3 regions of the Bradyrhizobium sp. CCGB01 genome follow, and region 2 is predicted to be linked to each of the others. Evidence: riboswitches for the same ligand, from Rfam matches in the RefSeq annotation. Region 2 holds a riboswitch; each other region holds the start of a gene.
What was found. A riboswitch is a leader RNA that binds a small molecule or an ion and turns the genes downstream of it on or off. The one in region 2 is predicted to bind cobalamin.
Positions count from the first base shown of each region.

Region 1: it holds a riboswitch for cobalamin, as region 2 does, so the genes downstream of both, metE (5-methyltetrahydropteroyltriglutamate--homocysteine S-methyltransferase) here and NLM25_RS15125 (TonB-dependent receptor domain-containing protein) in region 2, are expected to answer to the same signal.
Region 3: it holds a riboswitch for cobalamin, as region 2 does, so the genes downstream of both, NLM25_RS24555 (TonB-dependent receptor plug domain-containing protein) here and NLM25_RS15125 (TonB-dependent receptor domain-containing protein) in region 2, are expected to answer to the same signal.

Region 1 is NZ_JANADK010000001.1:1,795,559-1,803,473, forward strand. It holds gene NLM25_RS08135 (avidin/streptavidin family protein) at 1-432, opposite strand, end outside; gene metE (5-methyltetrahydropteroyltriglutamate--homocysteine S-methyltransferase) at 1,001-3,328, opposite strand; cobalamin riboswitch at 3,428-3,653, opposite strand; gene NLM25_RS08145 (TauD/TfdA dioxygenase family protein) at 4,364-5,293, shown strand; partial or broken gene NLM25_RS44325 (carbohydrate porin) at 6,987-7,717, shown strand.
Region 2 is NZ_JANADK010000001.1:3,306,929-3,314,843, forward strand. It holds gene NLM25_RS15110 (NAD(P)-binding domain-containing protein) at 1-38, shown strand, start outside; gene NLM25_RS15115 (MFS transporter) at 120-1,289, shown strand; gene NLM25_RS15120 (GFA family protein) at 1,424-1,831, opposite strand; gene NLM25_RS15125 (TonB-dependent receptor domain-containing protein) at 1,975-4,350, opposite strand; cobalamin riboswitch at 4,547-4,755, opposite strand; gene NLM25_RS15130 (methyltransferase domain-containing protein) at 5,102-6,058, shown strand; gene NLM25_RS15135 (ATP-dependent Clp protease proteolytic subunit) at 6,061-6,747, opposite strand; gene NLM25_RS15140 (hypothetical protein) at 6,824-7,378, opposite strand; gene NLM25_RS15145 (hypothetical protein) at 7,594-7,842, opposite strand.
Region 3 is NZ_JANADK010000001.1:5,321,104-5,329,018, forward strand. It holds gene NLM25_RS24550 (DUF6925 family protein) at 1-352, opposite strand, end outside; gene NLM25_RS24555 (TonB-dependent receptor plug domain-containing protein) at 377-2,491, opposite strand; cobalamin riboswitch at 2,602-2,816, opposite strand; gene NLM25_RS24560 (hypothetical protein) at 2,891-3,112, opposite strand; gene NLM25_RS24565 (hypothetical protein) at 3,234-3,491, opposite strand; gene NLM25_RS24570 (hypothetical protein) at 3,593-3,805, opposite strand; gene NLM25_RS24575 (hypothetical protein) at 3,958-4,134, opposite strand; gene NLM25_RS24580 (adenylate/guanylate cyclase domain-containing protein) at 4,261-5,997, opposite strand; gene NLM25_RS24585 (lytic transglycosylase domain-containing protein) at 6,323-7,915, shown strand, end outside.

The sequences.
Region 1 (7,915 bases), 1.5 Mb from region 2:
CTTTGATTTGTCGCCGCTTGCGAAAGCGAAAGTGTCCGCGCCAGCGCTGATGCCATTCCACGCCACCGCTTCGGCGAGTGAAAGTAGCCAGAGTCCCTGAAATCCCGAGGTAGCGTTCAGCTGTCCCGTCCACACGGTTGTCGAGCCGCAACCTGCAAAATTCACCGAAAAGCTGATCGCCGTGCCAGTGTTAGTCTGTGCGAGCCAGCCTGTCATCAACTGAGGCGCACCTTCGTCGCAGCTATTGCCCGCATTGTTCGTGTAAGTGCCGGCAATCGCACCTGTGTTCGCATTGTAATTCTCAACCACTAGGGTTGAGCCGTATTGGTTGATCCAGGTCCAGATCGGTTGCGCCGCTGCAGGCGCCGTTGGAAGTACACCTAGGCAGGCCGCACCGATCCAGTTCGTCAATTTCCACTTTGCTTGAGACATTTCCGACTCCATACCGCTTCAGTAACGAATCGACTTGGTTATAAAACTCGACGTAGGTAATTCAAACGAGCGATTTGACGTGGTAGCGCTAGCAGGTTGAGATGTGATCGACGTTTGCAATTCCGTTAGGCAAAGGCAAAGTGGTGCGGTTAGTCAGACGCGGGCGGCTGACCCGTGACCGGCCGATCTGGTTGCTTTAGCTGTCCGCAGGTCTGCGCCTTGTACGGCAATGGGGGTAGCACACCGGTCGGCCGCGTCAGTAACGATCCCACGGAGTCCCTCTAGGTACTGCGAGGTGTGGCCACCGCGTAAGTGGGACTAGTCCAGGTGCAGCCCGATGCTTGAGGCGTGTGATGGAAAACGTCGCCGGTGACTTTTCACGAATATGCAATCTGATGTGTTATTGTTCGTACTAGCTGTCGAACACAGGGTTATCGGCATGGCCGCGGAGCCTCCGATAAACCCGTCTTCGTCGCTCCCGCCGGCGAAGCTGCTGCGGGGGCAGTTGCGGGTGGATCCGACAAGCTCCGTCGAACGAACGCGGCTCTATGGTAAGGTCACGCTGGAATCAGCAGGCCTTGCGCAGTTCGCGGGCGGCTGCGACCATGTTGGCCAGTGCCGGACGCACTTCGTCCCATTTGCGAGTCTTCAAGCCGCAATCCGGATTGATCCAGAGCTGTGAGTCCGACAGCCGTCGGCGAGCCAGCGCGATCAGATCTCCCATCTCATTGGCTTCCGGAACGCGAGGCGAGTGGATGTCATAGACGCCGGGGCCGATGTCGTTCGGGTATTTAAACGCCGTGAATGCATCAAGCAGCTCCATCTTAGAACGGGACGTTTCGATCGAGATGACATCCGCGTCCATCGCGGCAATTGCGTCGATGATGGCGTTGAACTCCGAATAGCACATGTGGGTATGGATCTGCGTTGCATCGACGACGCCGGACGAGCATATGCGGAAGCTGTCCACTGCCCAGTCCAGATAAGGCTTCCACTCGGATCGGCGGAGCGGCAAACCTTCGCGAAGCGCAGCCTCATCGATTTGGATCATGGTTGCACCGGCCTTTTCGAGGTCGGCGACTTCGTCACGGATCGCGAGCGCGATCTGTCGGCAGGCCTCGCTGCGCGGAATGTCGTCACGGACGAACGACCAATTCAGGACCGTCACGGGCCCCGTAAGGATTGCCTTCATAGGCCTTTTGGTCAACGATTGCGCGTAGCTCCACCACCGAACGGTCATCGGCTTCGGCCGGGAGACGTCACCGAACAGGATCGGAGGGCGAACATAACGAGAGCCGTAAGACTGTACCCAACCGTGCTTGGTGAACACGAATCCGGAGAGCTGCTCAGCAAAATATTGGACCATATCGTTGCGCTCGAACTCGCCGTGGACGAGCACGTCGAGCCCGATGTCTTGCTGCCAGTGGACGGCGTGAGCCGTTTCCTTCTTCAGAAAGTGTTCATACTGTACGTCTGTCAACTTCCCACTGGCATGGGCCGCGCGGGCCTTGCGAACTTCGGTCGTCTGCGGGAATGATCCGATCGTCGTCGTGGGGAAAAGGGGCAGGCCGAATCGCTTGCGCTGAATTTCGGTCCGGCTCGCAAACGCGCTATTGCGGCGGCGCATATCATCGCCAATCGCGGCCGTCCGCTGCGCGACGGCCGTGTCATGGATTTTTGAGGATACTCGGCGAGCCGTTGCCGCAAGGTCTGATTCGGCAAGCGCGGCGACATTCTCATCGCCCGCAAGCGTTTTCGCCAAGGCCGCGAGTTCCCCGATCTTCTGAACCGAGAATGCAAGCCAGCTCTTCACGTCCAAATCGAGCTCGGTCTCGAGCTCAAGGTCGATGGGGACGTGTATGAGCGAACAGGAGGGCGCCAGCTGCAGGCGATCCTTGCCGAGCCTGGCAACGACGGGCTTGAGCCGGTCCACAAGCGCCGACAGGTTGGAACGCCACACGTTGCGACCATCGATCACGCCGAGCGAAATCATAAGGTCCGCGCGGGCGCCGAATTCAATCTGATTCAATTGTTGGGGAGCGCGAACAAGATCGACGTGCAGTCCGGCCACAGGCAGCTCCAGAGCGGTCGACAGATTGTCGCCGATCGCCCCGAAATAAGTTGCAACCATGACCTTAATGCCAGGTACGTCGTCGGCGAGACGCTTATAGGCGCGCTGGAGCGCATTCCGCGTGGTCTCGTCAAGATCAATCACAAGGCACGGCTCATCAAGCTGAATCCACTCGGCTCCGCGTTTCGCTAGTTCCTTGAGTACCTCAACATAGACCGGCACGAGGCTATCGAGCAGCGAAATCGGATCAAAAGTCAGATCGGCGCCCTTGCCAAGCTTCAGGAAGGTGACTGGTCCTACCAGAACAGGACGCGTCTGATAGCCAAGGGCTTTCGCCTCCTCATATTCCTCGATCGGCTTTCGGGAGGAGAGCCTGAAGGTCTGACCTTGATGGAATTCGGGCACCATGTAGTGATAGTTCGTATCGAACCACTTGGTCATCTCCTGCGCGGCAGAGGGGCGGGCATCATCGGCGTGGCTGCAACTCGCTTCATGATCCTCGGTTTGCGAGCCGCGCGCCATAGCGAAATAAGTCTTCAGCGAAACCGGACCGCCGTCCCAGCCATACGCTTCCGGAATGGCACCAACCATGACGCTCGTGTCGAGAACCTGATCGTAGAGTGAAAAGTCATTTGACGGGATGACGGTGACGCCAAGCGAGTTCTGACGCGCCCAATTTGCGACACGAAGACCGGCTGCAGTTTCAAGAAGCTGCTGGTTGCTGATCTTACCGGCCCAGAAGCCTTCGAGTGCCTGCTTGAGTTCGCGGCGTGGCCCGATACGTGGCATGCCGAGTGTTGCGACAGGAAGTGAGAGAATAGACATAGCTTTAACCCCATTGTTTGGGGGGCAGCCATGGCGGACGCAGGCAGGAGGGCTGCGAAGCGCCTGCTGCTTTAGCGTACCACCGGACACCCCGCCCGTGGACGATTATGTTGTCGGGGCAGGTCTCCTGGCTCGCAGGTCATCGCCTACATCCGGTCTTCCCGAAGCGTCTGCTTCAGTGACACGTGTGAATGCAGGCTCGCCGCTTACAGTTGCGGGGGCAGCGCCGGCATTACTTCGATCCCGAAAGGATCCAGAGCGCACCGGCTTCCCTCTTAGCTCCAGATCAGGCGAGACCTGAAGAACCTCGACGCCTTCGATTATCTGTAACCTAAGGATTACGTCAACCTCATGATCACCTTTTCCGCGGCATGCTGGCAGGTATGAGGTTCTTAAGTCCGTGGCAATCAATGGTGTAAACCTCTGCGCTTGCATCAGCCCGACGAGCTTGGCCGAAAAACGCTAACCTTGCGCCGTAACGTGTTTCCTAAGCCTTGTTCGCCCCGGAGCGCTGGGGGAAGGCCATATGATCGCGTCGCCGATGGTGTTGGACCTCCGACGCTGTGAGGACGGTAACACCGATCGAACAACTCTACTCTTGGGACTTCCGATCGCATGAGATTAGCACTGCGGCTCTTTAGCGCTGAGCTTCCCATCAGGATCGATCTCACGGGCCCTCTCTCATTCCTCTATCCACCCGACTGGTGTTTTTTTGCGCGTTCGGCGCTGAACGGAGCTGCAATTTCTGCATCAATTGGCCAGCGAGTAGTAAAGCCTATGCCTCAGTCAACTACCAATGTTAGCAATTGATCCAACTGACAGATTCGGTCAATCAATAGATAAGAAACCGTCACGCAGGCCAGACCTCACCTCTTCGAGACCCCGAAGCGCGCATAAATCGGCTCCTCGGGGTCACTCGGTTTTGACGGATTGGCGCTATGCTGTCCGCAACGTGGCGTTCGACAGGTTCTATCCCAGCTGAGTAGCTTGGTCTGGCGATCGAACCGCAGATCTCTCAATTTGGAGAGTGCCGCTGTGAATGCAATGATCGTCTCGGATAGTGTCATTCCTCGCGCCGACGTCATCAAACGCGCAGCGCGCATCGGCGCAGAAATTCGAAAGGTCAAGCTCTCGGGCGATCTGCCCGACCAAACGATCGCCGCCATCAATGAGCTGTTGCTCGAGCACAAGGTTGTCTTCTTTCGCGACCAAGGACATCTCGACGACGCCGAACAGGAGCGCTTTGCTCTTCGTTTCGGAAGTCTGGCGGCTCATCCGATGCGCGGTGCCATTAATGGAACAGCGTCGATCATCGAGCTTGATTCGGCTCGCGCCGGTAGCCGAGCCGACCTGTGGCACACGGATGGAACGTTCGTCGATGCCTACCCCAAGATAGCGGTGCTGCGCGGCATTGTGATGCCATCTTTCGGTGGCGATACAGTCTGGTCAAATGCCGTCACGGCTTACCTCGACCTGGCACCGCCGCTGCAACGGCTTGCGGACAAGCTCTGGGCCTTCCACAGCAATGCATTCGACTACGCAATAATGCCCCGCGCCAGCGAGCTCGATAAGAAGCACTTGGACGAAGTCTTCACGAAAACGGTCTATCAGACGGAGCATCCTGTCGTGCGCGTCCACCCTGAGACCGGCGAACGCACGCTGGTGCTCGGCGCCCTAGTACAACGTTTTGTTGGCATCCCAAAATACGACGGTCAGAAGCTGTTTGATCTGTTTCAGTCCCATATCACTGTGCCCGAAAACACTGTGCGCTGGAGCTGGAAGGAAGGTGATGTAGTGGTCTGGGACAATCGCGCCACGCAACATTACGCGGTGAATGATTACGGCGACCAGCATCGCGTCGTTCGTCGCGCCACAGTCGCAGGCGAGATACCCATCAGCATCGATGGTCAGAGCAGCGTAACCCGCATAACAGCGACCAAGAAGCCTGTGGCAAAGGTCGCTTAGCGGGTCTACAGGATGGATTGCCCGCAAAACAGGCAGGGCAGTCTCTGCTTAGTCCGCCTATCGCTGCATCATGCCAACGGTCATTGACCGCCGTGGTGCTAGCTCTCAGATTAGAAGACGCATCGATTCCTGAAAGGCCCCATTGGCTTGACCAGCTGTGGGATTGTAAGAAACGAACTGCAAGCGGCGGAACTTGGGTTGCGTTGCGGCTGCACAGAGCGCGATTCCTTCGAAAAAGAGGTATCGTGCAAGTTTATTGGGCCTAATGACTTCCTTACATCGGGCTCTCGATCGGCTTGCTTGCTCGCGTGCGCTGGCCTCGACTCTTGTCGAGCCTCTGCCGGACCTGCTGAATAGCAGTCAGTATGTATTTTGTTCATCTCGGACAAGTTCTAACACCGCCCATTGGATCGCAATATTCAGCAGATCGCCACACGATGCCTTCATCCATCTGCACGAACTACTATACTCAGCAAGGCCGATTTGCGGTATCGAAAGTGTTTCCACCGGAACGCGTCCGTGGCTTTGAGAAGCAAGTTATGAGCGGGGAAGCTCACTTCTTCCAGCAGACGTACCGCTCCAAGTCTTCATGAGCGGCGATGTCGAGAGCACGCTTTGCGCGCCTCTGTGTCTGTAAGCTCACCCCCCGACGTAGTCCTTGAACAAGTTGTAGGCGCAAGATGCCGCGCAGAAGCGGCCGCTCTTTGATTATGCGCCCGTTGGTGTTTGACGACACGAATCGGAACGCAACGCACTGCGCTGGGTCACCTACCAACCTTGGTGATTGATGGAGATGGGGGACGCATGGCACTCGTGGGGCAACGAAATCGGCGCCTTTCACGCTAAGGGAGTCGGGATGCAAGCGAGATCTGGTCGCGTTACGGGCCTGATGGATCTGCTATCTCGTCATCTCAGCAATGAGATCTGCTCCAGCTGCTTTCTCTCCCGCCTCATTGAAGCTGCTAATGAATCATCTTGCGCGATCGTCGAGCGCTGCTCAGGCTTCAAAGGTGTTGAGGCTCCGGCCCCGTCGATTGCTTTGCCTTGCGGCTAGCGCGCTGGACACGAGGGTTCGTGCAGTCAACACGCAGAGATGGTTTGTTGTGGCACTATCTCTCGCGGCGAGCCCCGTCGGAGGCGCGGCGCCGGCAAAAGCTACCAACGTGCCTGGCCCCAAAAGCGGCACTTCAAGTGAAGTTACTCAAGAAAGAACTCAAAATAAGAATCGTCCGGTTGTCAGATCCCGAGGCGTCTGGTCCCAAGCAGTAGCGTATCCCACCGATGGCTCGGCGCCCGTAGAGACTATGAATTCACTTGCACCAAAATCTGACAGAGCGGATGCAATTGCTTGGAGGAAAACTCAAAGGAATGACCCGTTCGCAAAGTTCGAGCACCTCCGCGAAAGAGGTATGTGGCTCAATATTCCAGGTCCGGCCGATACGATAGATCAGGATCAGGGTGGCGTTAGATCTGCGCTGGCGGATGTCGGGATCGGCTATGTTGGCGGGACGGTAAACACATTCGTAGTCAATCAATTGCCAAGTGCAGCAAGGAGCACGATCCACGAGCAGCTATATGCTGGTCAGAACCCGACATTTAACACGCTTAACTTCATGATCGGGACGTACGATCTCAGTCGCTTTGGGATTCCAGATGGTCAGATTATTTTGGGAGCCCAGCAGCAATATTGGACATGGAAGCCGGGGGGCCAGATAGAGTTGGGATCAATACGATCGCCTACTATCAGACGTTCTTGGACGGGAAACTCGAACTCAAAATGGGCTACCTCAGAAACATAAATGAGTTCGCAGGTACCGTGGTTGGAGGGAATGCAGCAGTTAATGTTTTTGGAGCTTCATCGAATATCCTGTACCAGGCAGGCATGAGCAACAATGCCGCGCCGACGCCCGGTCTCAATCTGAAGTACAATTTCGATGATCGATTCTATATGCGGATGTCAATACAGCGTTCTCTCAGTCCAGACGGTCAATTTGCGCACATTACCGAAAATCCGGACGGGTTAGACTGGACTACGACCAACGCGGGCGTTCTTTTACTCGATTGCAGTATCCGTCGCAGCCGAGAGCTAGCGCGAACAGCATCTACTACGTGGCAGCGGACAGGCAACTCTGGCAGTCTGATGCCCAAGGCTCGGCAGTTCGTGGCGTCTATGCAGGATTTTCTGCGATGTACGCGCCGCCCGAGCTAAACAGAGTGAGTCAGTATTACGAGCTCCGTCTGTACGCCAAGGGGCTGTTTGACGGCCGCCCACGTGATCAGATTGCTATTGTTGCCACCAATACCGCGTGGAGCGATGCTGCAGTAAATGCCGCCGTGGCCAAGGGCCACCTTGTGCATCGCGACAGCACAGCGATTTCGGGCACATACACGGCGCATCTGGCGCCGGGATATACTCAAGCTTAGGACTGACATACATCAATAACCCGACAAGCATCACCTACACGGTCAAAACGGGACATGCTTTGAACTTGTTGGTGTCCACGTCGATATTTTTCTGAGAAGAGGGTTTGGCGAATGCGGGTCTTGGAACGCTCTCGGCGTCTAGCATACTAGCTGGTCAGGAGACCATCGCGGCCAGCACCGCGTGAAGCCACCGCAAAG
Region 2 (7,915 bases):
CGAAGAAGGCCGGTGCTGCGGGATGCGGTTGCTCATGACGCAAGTGCAGCCAACATCGACGCTCCTCCAGGTGGGAGAACAAAATTCATAAGCTGAGCGGCAGGTCTCTGATTGCGGTGATGTGCATCGGCCAGGTCGGCAATCTGCTGCCGCATGTGACGTTGTCCGCAAATCTGGCGCAGCATCTCATGCCGGCGTGGGGCCTCTCCGCCGCCGAAGGCGGCTTGATGGCGAGCGGTTACGCGTTCGGCTACATGCTCGCGGTGCCGGTGTTGACGACATTGACCGACCGGATCGATGCCCGCCTCGTCCTGCTCTGGGGCTCGATCGTCAGTGGCCTCGCCACCGCAGCTTTCGGCATCTTCGCGCAAGGGTTCTGGTCGGGGACTGCGATCTGGTCGCTGGCGGGCCTCGGATTTGCCGGCGCCTACATGCCCGGCCTGAAGGCGCTGACCGACCGGCTTCCCTCAGGCGACACCTCGCGGGCCGTCACGCTGTACACGTCGAGCTTCTCGGTCGGCGTCGGCCTCTCGTTCCTGGTGGCACAGATCATCGCCGACAAATGGGGATGGCGAAGCGCATTCCTCGTCACGGGGTTCGGGCCGATCGCAATGGTCATCGCGTGCCTTCTGATGCATGAGCGGCGGCCCGCGCCGAAGACTGGGCGTCTGCTCAACTTCGCGCCCGTTTTCGCCAACCGCGAGGCGCTCGGTTACATCTTCGGTTACGGCGCCCATTGCTTCGAACTCTATGGCATCCGCACCTGGCTGGTCGGGTTCTGGACCTTCGTTGTTGCGCATCAAGGGGCGCCGTCCTGGATGACGCCGGTCCTGATGAGCTTCTGCTTCGCAGTCATCTCGATGCCCGCCAGTATCCTCGGCAACGAAGCCGCGCTGAAATTCGGGCGACATCGGGCGATCACGGTTGTGATGATTGCATCGGCTTGCGTTGCACTGGTCATCGGGCTCAATGCGACGGCTCCGGCATGGCTGCTCGCACTGCTTCTGCTCCTTTATGGCCTGACCGTGCCGGCCGATTCCGGCGCGTTGACTGCCGGCATGTCCGCAGCGGCCGTGCCCGAGCATCGTGGCGCAACTCTGGCCTTGCACTCCACCGTCGGCTTTGGCCTGTCGGCCGTTGGTGCCTGGGGCACGGGCGCCGCGCTCGACATGGCAGGCGGCCCGCAGCACGCGAACGGCTGGCTGCTGGCGTTCATCGTCCTTGCGGCCGGGATTGCGCTGGGGCCCTTGGCGCTGCTCTGGGCACGCGGGAGCGGGCGACGGAGCTGAGGAACTCAAGAGATGGCTTGTCGGGTGGCCAGGCGAGGCAGCCTTGGTCACGATGCCGAGGCATGCGTGCCGCTCGAGCGACGACGGCAACGCGAAAAGCTGGCGCGAAGCCGTGCCGGCGTCACCTCTCCCCGCTACGGCTGCGGAGGATAGCGGTCAAACGCCGGCAGCTCGTGCGCATGTTCCATCCAGCGAAGACGCTCGGCGACCTGGATGTGCATCGTCGCCGGTACGGCATCGGGATCGTCGTAGGTCGCGCTCTGGACGTCGATGACCCCGGGGAGCATGTTGGCATTGACGTAGAACAGGCCGGTTCCGCAATCGCCGCAAAAGTGCCGCCGGCCGTGTTCGGAGGAGCTGTAGACCCTGGGCTCGCCCGTCGTCACCTTGACGGCATCATCCGCGTACATCGTCCAGCCGACGACCGGCGCGCCGGCGTGAAGTCGACAGTCGCGGCAGTGACACAGCGCATGCACGATCGCCTCGCCCTCGACCTGATAACGGATTGCGCCACAGTGACAACCGCCGGTGATGGTGCTCATGCGTTCCTCCCGATTGAAGGCCGGTTTCGGGGATCGATAGCTCTCGAGACTTGCTGCTTCAACGGCGTAATCGATGTGCGATTGCGTCCTACTGTCGCGTGACAACTGCTGCCATCGCAGTCGTGGTGATTGCATTCGGTCCATCACCACCTGAATGAAGCCGCGACCTCGTAGCTGCGCGGTGCGCCCAGGATGATCTGATCGGTATAGCCGGGATCGCCCCATGCCGCGTAGAGCTTGTTCGTGAGGTTCTTCACGCGAAAGCTGATCCGGGTCCGATCGACGCCCGGGAAATAAGCTTTTGGGATATCGACGAACGCGAACGCGTCAAAGATCGTGTAGGCGTTCATCGTGACCAGATTGTCCTGGAAGTTGAAGCGGTCGCCGACGTGACGGACGAGGCCGCCGATCTCCACCGGCAGTTTCGTGTCGAAGCGGTAGGACGCCCCCGCATTGGCGACGAAGTTCGGAACGTTGGGCGGCGTCTTGCCCGAATAGGATTGGAAGTCGCCATTGCCGTCGACATAGTTGAAGTCGATGAAGCGCGACTGCACGAAGGCGACGTTGCCCCAGAGCTTCAGGCCGCCGACCGGGTTGACCGCCGCGGCGATCTCGACCCCCTTGGAGGCGATCTTGCCCGCGACGTTGAAGACGATGCCGCTTTCGGGGACGTAGACGTTCTTGCGCTCGATGTCGAAGGCCGAGAACGTGGCCTCCGCGCGCTTGTCGGCCGATTGCAGCTTCACGCCGGTCTCGTAGGTGCGCGACGTCGTCAGCAGCAGCGGCACCTGCGGCGCGAGGATGAAGATGTTGGCGACCGTCGGGTCCGCCGCCGTTGCATACTGGCTGTACAGCATGACGCCCGGGGTGACCTCCCAGGTATAGCCGACCCGGCCGGTGACCGGGTTGAACGTCTTCGAGAACGGATAGCCGCGGTCGGTGCGCAACACGCCGTCCGGCGAGAAGCGCGTGCGCGACAGCTCGATGTCCTCGAAGCGGATGCCGCCGATCAGTGCGAAGGTCGAGGTCAGCTTGAGCCGGTCCTCGAACGCGAGCGAGGCGGAGTTGAGGTGCGTGTAGATCTTCTCGTCGCTGCGTGGCCCGTAAAGCCCGCGGTCCGGATTGATCAGGTCGACCGTGTCCGAGAAGAACAGCGTGTCCTGCGAGACGTTGAACTGCGAGCTGCTCGCCATGACGGTGGCGACGAAACGGTTGTCCATCCCACTGAAGTTGGAATTGACGGTGAGGTCGGTGATGTTGCCGTAGAGCCGCTGCGCGTGGTCCAGCGCCAGCCGCTCGCGATAGACGTTGTTCGGCCCGGAATCGTCGAACGAATTGATCTCGTTGTTGAACCAGTGCCGGTGCGCGTCGTAGCCGTAGACCTGGCTCCGCAGCGAGATGTTGTTGGTGATGTCCCACTGGAAGCCGCTGCGCAGCCAGAGCTCGCTGGCGCCGCTGTGATTGTCGAGCACGTTGTAGGTGGTGGTCAGCGTGCGCGCGTCCACGGTGACGGGGTTGAGCGTCCCGGTGTGGCCGTTGAGATAGTAGTTGGTCCACCGGCCCGAGACGATGCCCGATGTCGGCACGATGCCCGGCGCATTCGCGGGCACCAGCGGCGTGCCCCAGTAGAAACGGTCCTTGTCCTGTCTGTATTCGGCCGCGCCCCAGATCTTCAGGCTCTCGTTGACGCGGTAGTTCAGCTGTCCCGAGACGTTGCTGAGCTTCGCATAGGTGTCGTCGATAAAGCTCTTGTCGTTGGAATGGCTGATGTCGAAGCGGTAGTCGAGGCCGTTGACGAGCGTGCTGCCGCCCGATCCGTATCCGGCGCGATAGCCGTTGAAGGAGTCGTAGGACGCGAACGCGTCGTTGACGACATTCCCGGTGTGCGGCGCCTTGGTCACGTAGTTGACGGCGCCGCCGGTCGCGCCAAGGCCGGCGATCAGCGAGTCAGGCCCCTTGATGATCTCCACCTGCTGCAGATTGGCGGTGTCCATGGGGCGGCCGGTCATGGTCGACGGCCCGATCGAAATGCCGTTGTAGAGGGTGGAAATCTGGTCGCCGGAAAAGCCGCGCATCGAGAAGATGGCGGGTGCGCCGGGCGCATCGCCGCCGGTCACGCCGACCGCCGCCTTGGCCGCGTCAGTGGTGGTCCTGATGCCGAGGAGCCGCATGGTCTGCTGGTCGATGACCTCGACGGTCGCCGGCGTTTCCCGTGCCGTGATCCCTAGCCGGGAGCCGACCTCGGTGACGACAGCCGTGTTGAGCGGCGTCTGCACCTGATCGCTCGGAGACTGGGGTGCCGGAACGGCGACGGCTGAGGCGGCGCGATTGCGCCCCGTGGCCCGGCGCGCGGTCCGCGACCTCTGATTGCCGGGGCTGACAGCAGGAGCCGGCCTGGGTGTGGCCGGAGAGACGGTCACCGGGTCGATCTCGCGGGAGGCGTTATCGCGGGCCGCGGCCTGCGCCACCGCGACGGAGGACAGCGATGTCGAGAGCAGCAGGGCGAGCACGGCAGGCATGGCCTGCGAGACGCCGATCCGGACACGCCAATACGCCGGCGCAATGCCGGAATCGAAATGAAGATTTTGCACAACAACGCTCTGCGGCGACGCAAACAGACCGTCACCGCGGTTGCCTTAGTCATCTGCCTTCGCCCCAGGCGGCAGATGCACCGGCTACTTCAAGACATCGGGGCACCCCGCCCAATGCGTTCGCGCGTGACTCATGGCTGGCAGCAGGTTTCCTGGCTCGCGGGTCATCGCCTTCGACCGCCTTCCCAGAGGCCCAAGCGGGGCTCCAGTGGTTCGTTTGGTCGTCGGCTATCCGCCTACAGTTGCGGGGGCAGCCGCGGAATTGCCCACCGACGTGGACGCACCGCATTCCCTTAAGTAGTCCTTGCGGACACTACCGATCACGAAACTGGCATCCGGCGATGACCCCGTCAACATCCGCCGGGCCTCTTCGGCTGGCTGGTGCTTCGATGGTGGCCTTGTGTTGCTGTTTTGCCCGAGCTGTCGCCTGGTCGCAGCTCCAGCGCCCGGCCACTTCCGGTCTACGCGGGTGAGCCGTCGCTGTCAGGAAGGCGCCTGTGCGCCGCAACCGGTCTACCTCCGCTTGTCCGCGGCCCCGGACTCGCCTTCGACAGCCTTCATTTGAATGATGACGAGATAGTTGAACGCGACCACTCTTCGTCAAAAGGTCTGAATGAGGTCGGGAGAGATGAGCACTTGTCCAGCATGCGGCAATGCATCAACTGCCAAATTGTTCGAAGTGACCGCAGATCAGGCCTCTCGATCCTTCGTCAATCCGCGCCAGTATCCGGATCGCTTTCGAAAATTAACACGCCACCTGTCGGTTCTCTGGGGGCGCGACACCTGCGATATCCGCAAATGCGCAGATTGCGGATTCGGTTTTGCAGATCCCTTCGTCGCGGGGGGCGCGGAGTTTTATAACCTGGCCGCGCCGCACCCTTCCTATCCAGCCATGAAATGGGAGTATGCAAGGACAATCGAGGAACTGAACGGCCTCGGCACCGCCGGAAAAACTGCGATCGATGTGGGGGCGGGGTTCGGGTATTTTCTCGATCGCATCAGGGACAAATTCTTTCACGCGTCCGATATTTACGCGGTCGACTACAACGAAACGGCGCAACAGGCATTGCGATCGAAAGGCTACAAGACCTTTTCGGTCGACTTTCGAGAGGAGGGCTTCGCCCCCATGAAGGAGGGCTTCGACATCATCTTCATGTTTCAGGTGTTCGAGCACATGGACCGGGTAGATGACGTCTTCGCCCGATTGAAGTACCTCCTCAAGGCGCAGGGCTCTGTCTTCATCGCCGTGCCAAACGAAATCCGAACGAACTACATGGAGTGCCATGGGTCGCTCATAGACATGCCGCCGAACCACATTGGCCGCTGGACGAAGGAGGCGTTTGATGCCGTATGCCGGCGACATGGCCTGCGATTGACCATCTGCGAGCGGGAGCCATTCAACCTCCTGAAGTTCCTCAAGGAGGACATCGTAGACAGCTTTTTGCGAAGGGCCGAGAAGCCGGGCAGCGTCTGCGAGTTCGTGCGCGGCCTGCCGCGGGGCAGGGCGCAGCGGATCGGGCAAGCTGTGCTTGCACTTGCGCTTTCACCAACACGTTGGCCGGCATGGGCCTACGCGCTCAGGCACTCATCGACGCTGGGGAGCGCGCTCTGGGTGATGATCGACAAAGGCCTGTGACGCTAGCGCGCTGGCGTGCGAACGAGACTGTCGACGATGCCGGAGCCCTCGGCGACGAGGTCCTGACCGCTCATCCAGATATCGCGGCCCGAGATTTTCCTGCGCATGCTGGCAAGCCAGACGGCGTTGACGCCGCGAATGCCGATATCGTTACGGAAGAAATCGTCGGTGGCTTGGGTCTCGATGATCTTGACGGTCTGCGAGAGGAGGGCTTTCTCGGCATCGCCGAGCTCCTTTCGCTTCATGTTTTCCTCTGCGCTGCTGGTCAAGCTGGCCTGGTGAAACATGAAGTAGGAGTCGGGATCGGCCATGCGCGTCGTGCCGGCGAGAAAAATCGGAACGCACATCGAAGCGCAGACACCGGCTTTCTGGACGAGCGTATCGATCGCGCGATCACGCGCACGGATCGCGGCGACGACCTTGCGCCCATGCTGGATCGAGCCGCCCGGCGAGTTCAGGATGAGGACGAGCCGGCGCCGATCGTCCTTGTAACGATCGAGGGCAGCGGCGATACGTTCGCTCATCGGCTCCTGCACGGGCCCGCTCCAGCCGAACACGATGCGGTCCTGCTCTTCGCTGATGGACAAGGTCTGCCGCGAGGCCACGTCTCCGGAGCCGGAGGACGGCTGGAAAAAGATCCAATAGAGCAAGGCGCAGCAGGCGCCACCGAGAATGATGAACCGCGACACGGCCTACCTGCTCAATCCTGACATGGCGTGACCTGCGGAGTGCCGCGAATAAATCCCGGGATGCTCTTGGCGGACATCACGGACTGAACGAATTCGCCGCTCTCCAGAACAGGAACATCCCGAGCATGGTGAACAGGGCCAGTATTCCCGCCGAGAGGATGAACGACAGCGTACGGTTCCGGAGCTTCGTTTCCGCCGCGTAGAAGATCGAGACCGCGTTGCGGTCGATCGTCGAGCGCACCGGCGCGAGAGCCTCTCCGCCGCCGCTCGCAAAAAACATCAGGAAACGATGGGTGCTGGGCGGATCATCGGGCCTTGCGACCGATTTGATCTTGGCGCTGCAGAACGTGACCACGAAGTTCGTTCGCTCGCACTTCCCCTCCGTGGCGCGCAAATCATACGCCGGTTGCCACGTTCCGGCCAGGCGATGGTCGCGCAGGATGTCCGGACCATAGCTCGCGACAAGTCCGTAGAGCATGGCGCCGCAGGCAACGAGCATGATGAGCCAGCGAAACGGGTGGCCGGTCGCCTCCGTCGTCTCGGTGGCGACCTGGCCATGTGCGACGGCGATGTTGGTATTGAAAGCCGGTGCAGCGGCAGCAAATCCGGATTGACGCTTGCCGAACGACATTGGGATCACTCCTGACAAGTCGCCGGCAACCTAAGGGCGATCCCTGTAAGATTTGGCTAAGACGCATCGGCGAATTCTCGTGATTCAGGCATCGTTAAGCACGAGGCGGCGCGAGCCCGGTCTCGACGCGCGGATATGCCGGCGACAAGAAAAAACCCGCGGCGGATTGCTCCGCGCGGGTGTGACGAACTAGGACGTCGCCTGGCGGAGCAGACCTACTGTCGGGCCGCTCCGCTGGCTCCCGGGATTTGTCCGCCGAACTTTGACGAGCCGGTTCCACTGACGCTGGTCGGACCGCCCGCCGTCCCGTTCGGGTCGGAGCGGGCCGCCGTTCGGCCGGGGCCATGCATCATGTTCATCGAGTTGGACCAGCCGTGATGGTGATGGCGTTTGACGCTGTGCGCCGACGCATAGCCGGTCGAGCAGGCCAGCAGAAGCGCTAAAGCAAGGGTTGATGTTTTCATCTCCGTTTCCTCCAGTTGAAGAAACTGCGGAGACGAGCGACTGTTCCAAGCGCTTGGCGAGGTCGCTTCCCGA
Region 3 (7,915 bases), 2.0 Mb from region 2:
CGTTGCGATCCCGATGGCGCAGCGCTGCGCGATCAGGACCGATTTCCGTCAGCACCGTGCGGCCGCTCATGATGCCAGCTTCATGCGGAAGACACATCGCGACGCGGTGACTCCAGCTTTCGGTGGTCGGCGATTCCGACGCGATGAGGCGCAGGTCGGGGTGGGAGGCGATGCGTATCCCACCCTTCTCCGTCACAACGCTGATCCCGTTGCGAGACCGCTCCGTGTCCAAGGCATCGCCGGGCTCGCGCGTGAACTCGGCAATGGCCCCGAACGTACCGACGCTCCAGCCCGCCTCGGCATCGGCAAGCTGACCTGCAAGCAAGTCCATGATCGGATCGGCTGTCGTCATGAGATCGCTTCCTCCGGAGTCCCGCTATCTGACGTCGTAATTCGCAAGGCGAATGCCGCCATAGACGCCGAGTCCCGGCTGTAGAAAGCCTGTCGGATTTTGGTAGCGCACATTGGCGAGATTATCGACCCGGCCAAATACCTTGATCTGATCGGTGACCAGATATTCGGCGGCCACGTTGACGACAGTGTAGGCCGGCGCCAGCAGACGCGGAATGCTGAAGTCGCGGTTGCCGTCCACGAAACTTCCGACGTGCAGCACGGTCGCGGACAGCGTGAGCGGATCGATCGGATTCCAGATGACATTCGCGCTCCACTTCTCCTTCGGACGCCTCAGCAGCTCCAGTCCCGCCGTCGCATCGACGGCGCGGGTAAAGGTGTAATCGGCACGAACGCGGAGGCGGTCGGTGATTGCGGCGGCGACGAAGCTTTCCGTGCCTTCCGTGATGGCCCTGCCGATATTCGTGTTGGTGCTCGTGAATGTCACTGGATCGAACGTGCTCTGGATCAGGTCCGTGATGTTGTTGCGGAAGTAGGTCGACCCGAAGCGAATGCGATCGTTGAACAAGGGCTGCTCGAAGCCTGCGTCATATCCAACGCTTTCCTCGGGTTTGAGGTTGGGATTCGCAAAGAAGAAGAACGCAGGAAAGCTGACGTAAAGCTGGTTGAGCGTTGGCGCCTTGAATCCCGTGCCGTAGCTTCCCCTGAACTTCGTGTCCGTGACCGGCACGATCACGGCTGACGTCAGGCGAAAGGTCGGGTGCTCGCCGAACCGCTCGTTGTCGTCCTGCCGGACGTTGGCCGTGAAGAAGACGCGGTCCACGAACTGGGACTGCAACTCCATATATCCTGCCTTGTTGACGTTCTGGGCGGAGACCGTCGCCGTTTGCAGCGTTTCGGTCTCATGCTCGGCGCCGATGATGACATTGTTGTTGGGCGCGAGCCGTGTGGTGGTGTGCCAATCGTATTTGACACGATCGCCGGTGGTGATGGTCGGCATCGCATCGCCCGGCGAAATGTTGTGGTTCCAGTGGTTGGTGTAGTTGACGCCGAAATAGCTCTTCATCCGGTCGTCGAGAATGGACCAGACCGCCTCGCCGCGCGTGAACAGCTGATGCACGGTCTGCGTGCTTTGCGCGGCGGCGGGAAAGCTGGCAAGTGTCACGGGATCAAACGTGTCTCCCGTGAAGCGCAGCGTGGCGTCGGTGTAGCGCGCGACGCCATTGAGCGTCAGGCTTTCGCTGACATCGGCACCGAGCTTGGTCGAATAAGTCATGTTGTCGTAAGAATTGCCGATCGCCTTCTGGCCCGGCGGCAGCAGTTCGACAGGCGTCACCGGCACGTCGCTTGCGCGAAAATGCGCGACGTTGAAGGCATAGTTGAAGTGGTCCTGTGACCCGCTCAGACCTGCCGTCTGATTGAACGTCCCGAACGAGCCTCCCTCGACCGAGCCGGTCGCGCGGGCGGGACCATCACCCTTTTTGGTCACGAAGGAAATCACGCCCCCCAGCGCATCCGCGCCGTAGAGACCGCCCTGCGGGCCGCGCAGGACTTCGATCTGCTGAATGTCGGAGGTCAACAACTGGCCGAAGTCGAACGATCGGTTCGGATTGCCGGGATCACTGACGTCGATACCGTCGATCAGGACCTTGGTGTGATTGGAGTTCGTTCCGCGCATGAAGACCGACGTCTGTCCGCCCGGTCCGCCGGTCTGGACGAGGTTGAGCCCGGGAACGGCGCTGAGCGCATCGGACGCTGTGCGGCGCTGATCGCGCTCCATATCCCTGGCGGTCAGGACGGTCACCGAGCTCGCGACCAGATTGGTCGGAGTGACAATGCCAGTTGGACTGACAACGACGGTTGGAAACAGATTGGCCGCGGATATACCGGCAACGGGGGGCGATACCGGCGGCACTGGTCTCAGCGCTCGAACGACGCGCCCGCGCTCGGGCTTGTCAGACGTATGTCGTACGGCCGGTGGCCGAGCCGTACGCTCGGATGGCCCGACTTCGACCGGGGGCAGCAGATTGGGCGATGCCGATTGTTGGGCGAACGCGGCGGAAGGATTGAACGAGTACAGGAAAACAGACGTGAAGAGGCCGGCGCTGAGGCGCCTGGCGGCAGAGACAATACGGGACACTCTTGTAACCTCGGTATGACGTCAGTGGCACGTCACAGCGAACGAGGTTTCACGGAGCGATCGATTGCTCCGGTGAAGCTAATGTCTGTACTCCCCGACCGACATCTTCGCGTGTGACCACGGCTGACGGCAGGTCTCCTGGCTCGCGGGTCGTTACCTTACGTCGCCTTCCCAGGACCGAGATTCCCAGTGGCATATGACGAAAGATTCACCGCTTACAGTTGCGGGGGCAGCCGCTGCATTGAGAATATCCCGGCGTTGGGACAATCCCGCACAACGTTCCCTTTTGATCTCCGTGAGGAGAACCGTCAGGATCCAATTTACGGGTCGTTGGAGCGGTGAGTCAATCGGCTGATTGCATGATCGTCGCAGCACCGCGCGCAGGTTGACCTGGCGCAATCAGGTCGGCTCCCGCTGCTGACGCGTCCTGATCATCGCCCGCTCGCCGGCATCGACGAGCTGGCCGATGCCGGTGCGGCCCGTGAGCGCGCATCGGATGATGTGTTCGGCAACGGACCTGCGGAAGTCATGGTCCTCGCCGACCGGGCGATTGCGGCAGACCCGATCCAGCGCCAGCTTCATGTTGATCCGTGTGCGGGTGTCGAAATGCTCGCTGATCATTCGCAGGACCTTGATGCGTTTGATGTCGGGCTAAAACGCCTGGCGGTCGGCCGGGTTCCAAACGGCACCGGGCCCTGTGCAGAACCGACTACGCCCGCCCTGTCCTATTGTGACGGGTGGGCTATGCCCGCCCTCTTGGCCGCTGGGCCTGCGCCCAGGCCGCGGTGACGTCGCGCGGCGGGACGTCGATGCGCCGGATCGGGGTCAGTTCACCCGAGGCGGAGATGATGGCGGTCTCCTCGCGGCGGCAGCGCGGGCATACGAAGCGGACCTCGTGCGGCGACGCCGACCAGCTCGCACGCTTTACGTTGGCCGCCATCGGCCATGCATTGCAATGCGAGCACGACACCAGGAACCGACCGGGATCGAGCATACCCATTCCATAGGACTCCGCGTCCTGCCCATCCCTTCAATGATTAACCCTTGTGAATCGTTCCGGTGCCCGAGCACCGTCAGCCCCGGCTCCCGAACCTCCGCCGCTCAGTGGGCGCCCTTGAGGGTGCATGACGTGGTGCAGGTGACCGTGTTGCCGTGGTCGCACGCCTTGCAGGCGGCCACGCACTGGTTCATGTCGCGGGGATTGTAGGAGCTGTAGTTCCGCATCGCGCAGACCGGCGTCGAGCCGGTGATGTCCTGCTCCTGGTTGCAGGCCGCCGTCATGAGCGCGAAGATGAGGACTGCAAGCAGGCGCATGGGATTGCCCTGGTAAGGAGCGGCAAAGCGACGTCGGCGAGATACGCTGCATCGCAACGGACCTCGGCATTCCCACCGCGAGCAATCATGGATCGCGACGCTCGCATCCAGGAGGATGCGCGCCAAACATTAAGAACGGCTTGCAGCCGGCCTCAGGCCGCGGCCCTGGCCGCGATCACGTACCGCATATCGACCGCCAGCTGGCGGTACTGCTCCCCGAGCTTCAAATAAAATTCGCGCTTGGTGCTGTCGGTGGCGAGCTTGGCAATCAGCTCGCATTCGGCGGTGAGAGTCTCAAACCGCTCCAGCCTGTCCTCAAGTTCTGTCATTGGCGTGTCCCCGTCAAACGCCTCAAGGACACGTAACCTAAGCCCGGGAAATACGTCACTGCGAACATCGTTATGGAGTAGAATCAATTTTCGCCAGCGCGGGCCGCAGGGAGAGGATGTGACTACCTATTTCTGCTCCAGCCGCCAGGCGCCGTCCCATTCCACGCCCGGCGGATCGGCCTCGAACTGCGCGATACGGGCGAGCAGCGTGCGCGAGGGGCCATCGCCCGGGACGGTTTCCAGTGCGGCATTGAACGCGGTCCGGGCATCGTCGAAGCGCCGCGCGCGATAGGCGGCGAGGCCTTCGGCATAGTGCGCGCGCAAGCTCTCCTGCGGAACGCTGAGCCCATGCGCCTTGCTCATCACCTCGAAGATGGGTTGCGGCGCACTCTGGCCGGCGACCGCCAGGCGATCGATCTCGCGCAGCTCGCAGGCCGCGCCGATCGCGTCCGCCGTCGCCTGCGAGACCAGGATGCGGGTGCCGTAGACCTTGTTGACGAGCTCGAGCCGCGAGGCGAGGTTCACGGCGTCGCCCATCACGGTGAAGCTCATCATCAGCTCCGAGCCGATGCTGCCGGTCAGGACCTCGCCGGTGGCAATCCCGATGCGCAGGTCGCAGGGACCGGGCATGGCGCGGATGCCGAGCAGATCGGGCAACTGCTTCTGCAGCGCAGGCACCTGATCGGCCATGTCGATGGCGGCGAAGCAGGCGAGCAGCGCGGGCTCGTCCTCCTCGATGAAGGGAGGGCCCCAATAGGCCATGATGGCGTCGCCGATATATTTGTCGATGATGCCACGATGGCTGCGGATCGGCGCGGACATCACCGTGAAATAATGGTTCATCACCTTGACGAGGCCGCGCGGGGTCATGCCCTCGCTCATCGAGGTGAAGCCGCTCATGTCGCAGAACATGATCGTCATCACCCGGCGCTGGCCGTCGATGGCGACCTCCGGCCGGTCGATCAGGCCCTGAACCACCTTGGGATCGATGTAGCGCCCGAAGGTCTCGCGGACGCGCTCGTTGTGGCGCAGCTGCTCGGTCATGCGGTTGAAGGCGGCGGCGAGTTCGCCGATCTCGTCCTGGGTCGAGACGGTGATGGTCTTGTCGAAGCGCCCCGCCTCGACCTCGCGCGTGCCGGCGAGGAGCAGTCGCACCGGCCGCGTGATGCCGCTGCTGACCATCAGCGCAAAGACGAAGCCGACGATCGCCGCGAGAACGGTGACGACACCCGAGATGATGATCGCCTGATGCTGGCGGCCGATCACCGTCGACGTCGAGGCGAAGACCTGCTTGAGCATGTCGGCGCGGATACCGTCGATCTTCTGGTTGAACTGGTCGCGCAGCATGTCGAGATGCTCGAGCGTGCCGCGCGCCTCCGTCATCTGCTTGCCGTCGATCTGACTGAGGAGCCTTGCGTGATCTTCCTTCATGCCCTGGCGCAGCTCGGACACCGTCGCCTCGATGCGGGTGTCGATCCGCGCCAGCGCGGCATTGTCGGACGGTGTCCTGCTATCGTCGATGATCGCGTTGATGTGCTTGCGCGCGCCCGAGGTCTCCTCCTCGATCCTGCGGTCGGCTTCCTCGAACTCCTTGAGACGCGCCGCATAGGCCTCCTCGTCCGAAGCATCCTGCATCTTCATCATCACCATGCGCCGCAGCGCCACCGACCGCTCCAGCGAACGGATATTGGCGCGCGCGAGGTTGCCGTAGGCCGGGATGTAGCGGTCGGTCAGCTCGCCGAGCAGGACGCCGACCTGGCTCGACATCACCATCGACAGGATCGAGGTGACCAGCATCAGGACGATCAATCCGAGGGCGATGCCGACAATCTTGCGCCGGATCGACTGGTTGAAAAGCGGCATGAGCGATGGAGTAAAGGGCTGAAGGGACGGGTTGGAACCTCAATACACCGGATTTGACGGCGGGAACACGCGCAATCTGGCCGTTGCGACGCCCCGAGCCGCGCGCAACCGTCGCGCGAGCCCCATTCGTTAACAAAAGCTAAAACAACTGCCGTTTCCGCCGTTTCGGAAGTTCCCCAGTTCCCATCCGTATTTTGCCGCATTGTTGAACGAGCGTGAGGAATGCGAAACGATGTCATGGCATCGTTTTGGTGTCGTCTTTGATTCTCAAGCCGCATGTCGTCGCGGACCTTGGTTTGTAGTGGTTTCGCAGGGGGACCATCGAATGAACCAGTGCCTACGCTCGCTCGCGTGTCTCGTTGCCATGGCCGCCTTGGCCTTCATCCCAACCGAGCTGGCAGCCAAGAGCAGCCACAAACCGTCCGCGTCGAAGAAGACGCATGAGGCCAAAGCCGGCAAGCAGCGCCAGGCTGCGGTCAAGTCGCGCCGCGGCAAACACGCCGAGGCCAAGCGCAAGTCAAGGAAGGACGACGAGCTCTCGGACAAGCCGGCGCCGCCGCCGCTGACCGGCGACCTCGCCGCGCTGAAGGACGCCATCACCCTCGCGCGCAAGGGCAAGACCGAGGATGCGAGCGCGGCGCGCGACCGCATTGCCGATTCCGCCGGACAGAAGCTCGCCGACTGGTTCATGCTGCGCCATTCCGAGAGCACCGCGAATTTCAAGCGCTACGCGGCCTTCGTCGCCGCCAATCCGGACTGGCCGAGCAACGCCCTGCTCCGCCGCCGCGCCGAGGCCCGGCTGTGGCAGGAGAAGAGCGATGCGGCAACCGTGCACAAATTCACGATGGACCGGCCGGCCAGCGCCAAGGGCAAGTTCGCGCTCGCCCGCGTGCTGCTCACCGAGGGCGAGACCGACAGGGCCGCTCGCCTCGTGCGCGAGGCCTGGCGCACGGACGAACTGTCCGAGCGCAGCGAGGAGGATTCCTACGAGGCCTTCCGCGATCTCCTGACGGCCGACGATCATCGCGCGCGGATGGACAAGCGCCTCGGCGCCAAGGATTATGCAGGCGCACGGCGCGCCGCCAAACGGCTCGGCGAGGACGAACTCGCGATCGTCAAGGCCTGCGCCGCCGTCACCGGCAAGGCCAACAAGGCCGGGGATTATCTCGAGGACGTGCCGGCCGAGGCGCGCCGCGATCTCGGCTATGCCCTGTGCCGCGCGCAGTGGCATCTCCAGAACGACCGCATCGACGACGCCGCCGCGGTGATCCTCGCCGCCGCGCCCGCCACCATGGCGGCACAGGACACCGATGCCTGGTGGCGCGAGCGCCGCCTGCTCGCGCGAAAGCTGCTCGACCAGGGCAAATTCAAGACCGCTTACGACGTCGTGCGCGCCGCGGCGGTGCCCGAGAAGGAAGTCTACCGCGTCGACTACCACTTCATGTGCGGCTGGATCGCGCTGCGCTATCTCGACGATCCCAGGACGGCGATGGCGCATTTCGCCGCGATCGACGAGGGCTCGGCCAATCCGATCGCGCTGTCGCGCGGACATTACTGGCGCGGCCGCGCGGCCGAGGCGATGGGGGCGACGGCGGATGCGCGCATGAGCTATCAGGCTGCCGCGCGCTATCCGACCGCCTATTACGGCCAGCTCGCACGCGCCAGGCTCGGCCTTGACCGGATCGAGCTGCGCCCGCCCTCGCCCGTGCCGGCCGCCGCCGATGCTCCGCCGGCCGACGAGCGCGTACGCGCTGCCGACATGCTCTACGGCATCGGCGAGCGCGACGTGGTGTTTTACTACGCCGAGGATTTCGCCAGGGAGAGCACCGATGTCGCGGCGCTCGAAGCGCTCGGCGAGCTCGCCGGCCGCCGCAACGATGCGCGCGTGATGCTGGAGGTCGGCAAGTCGGCGCTGGCG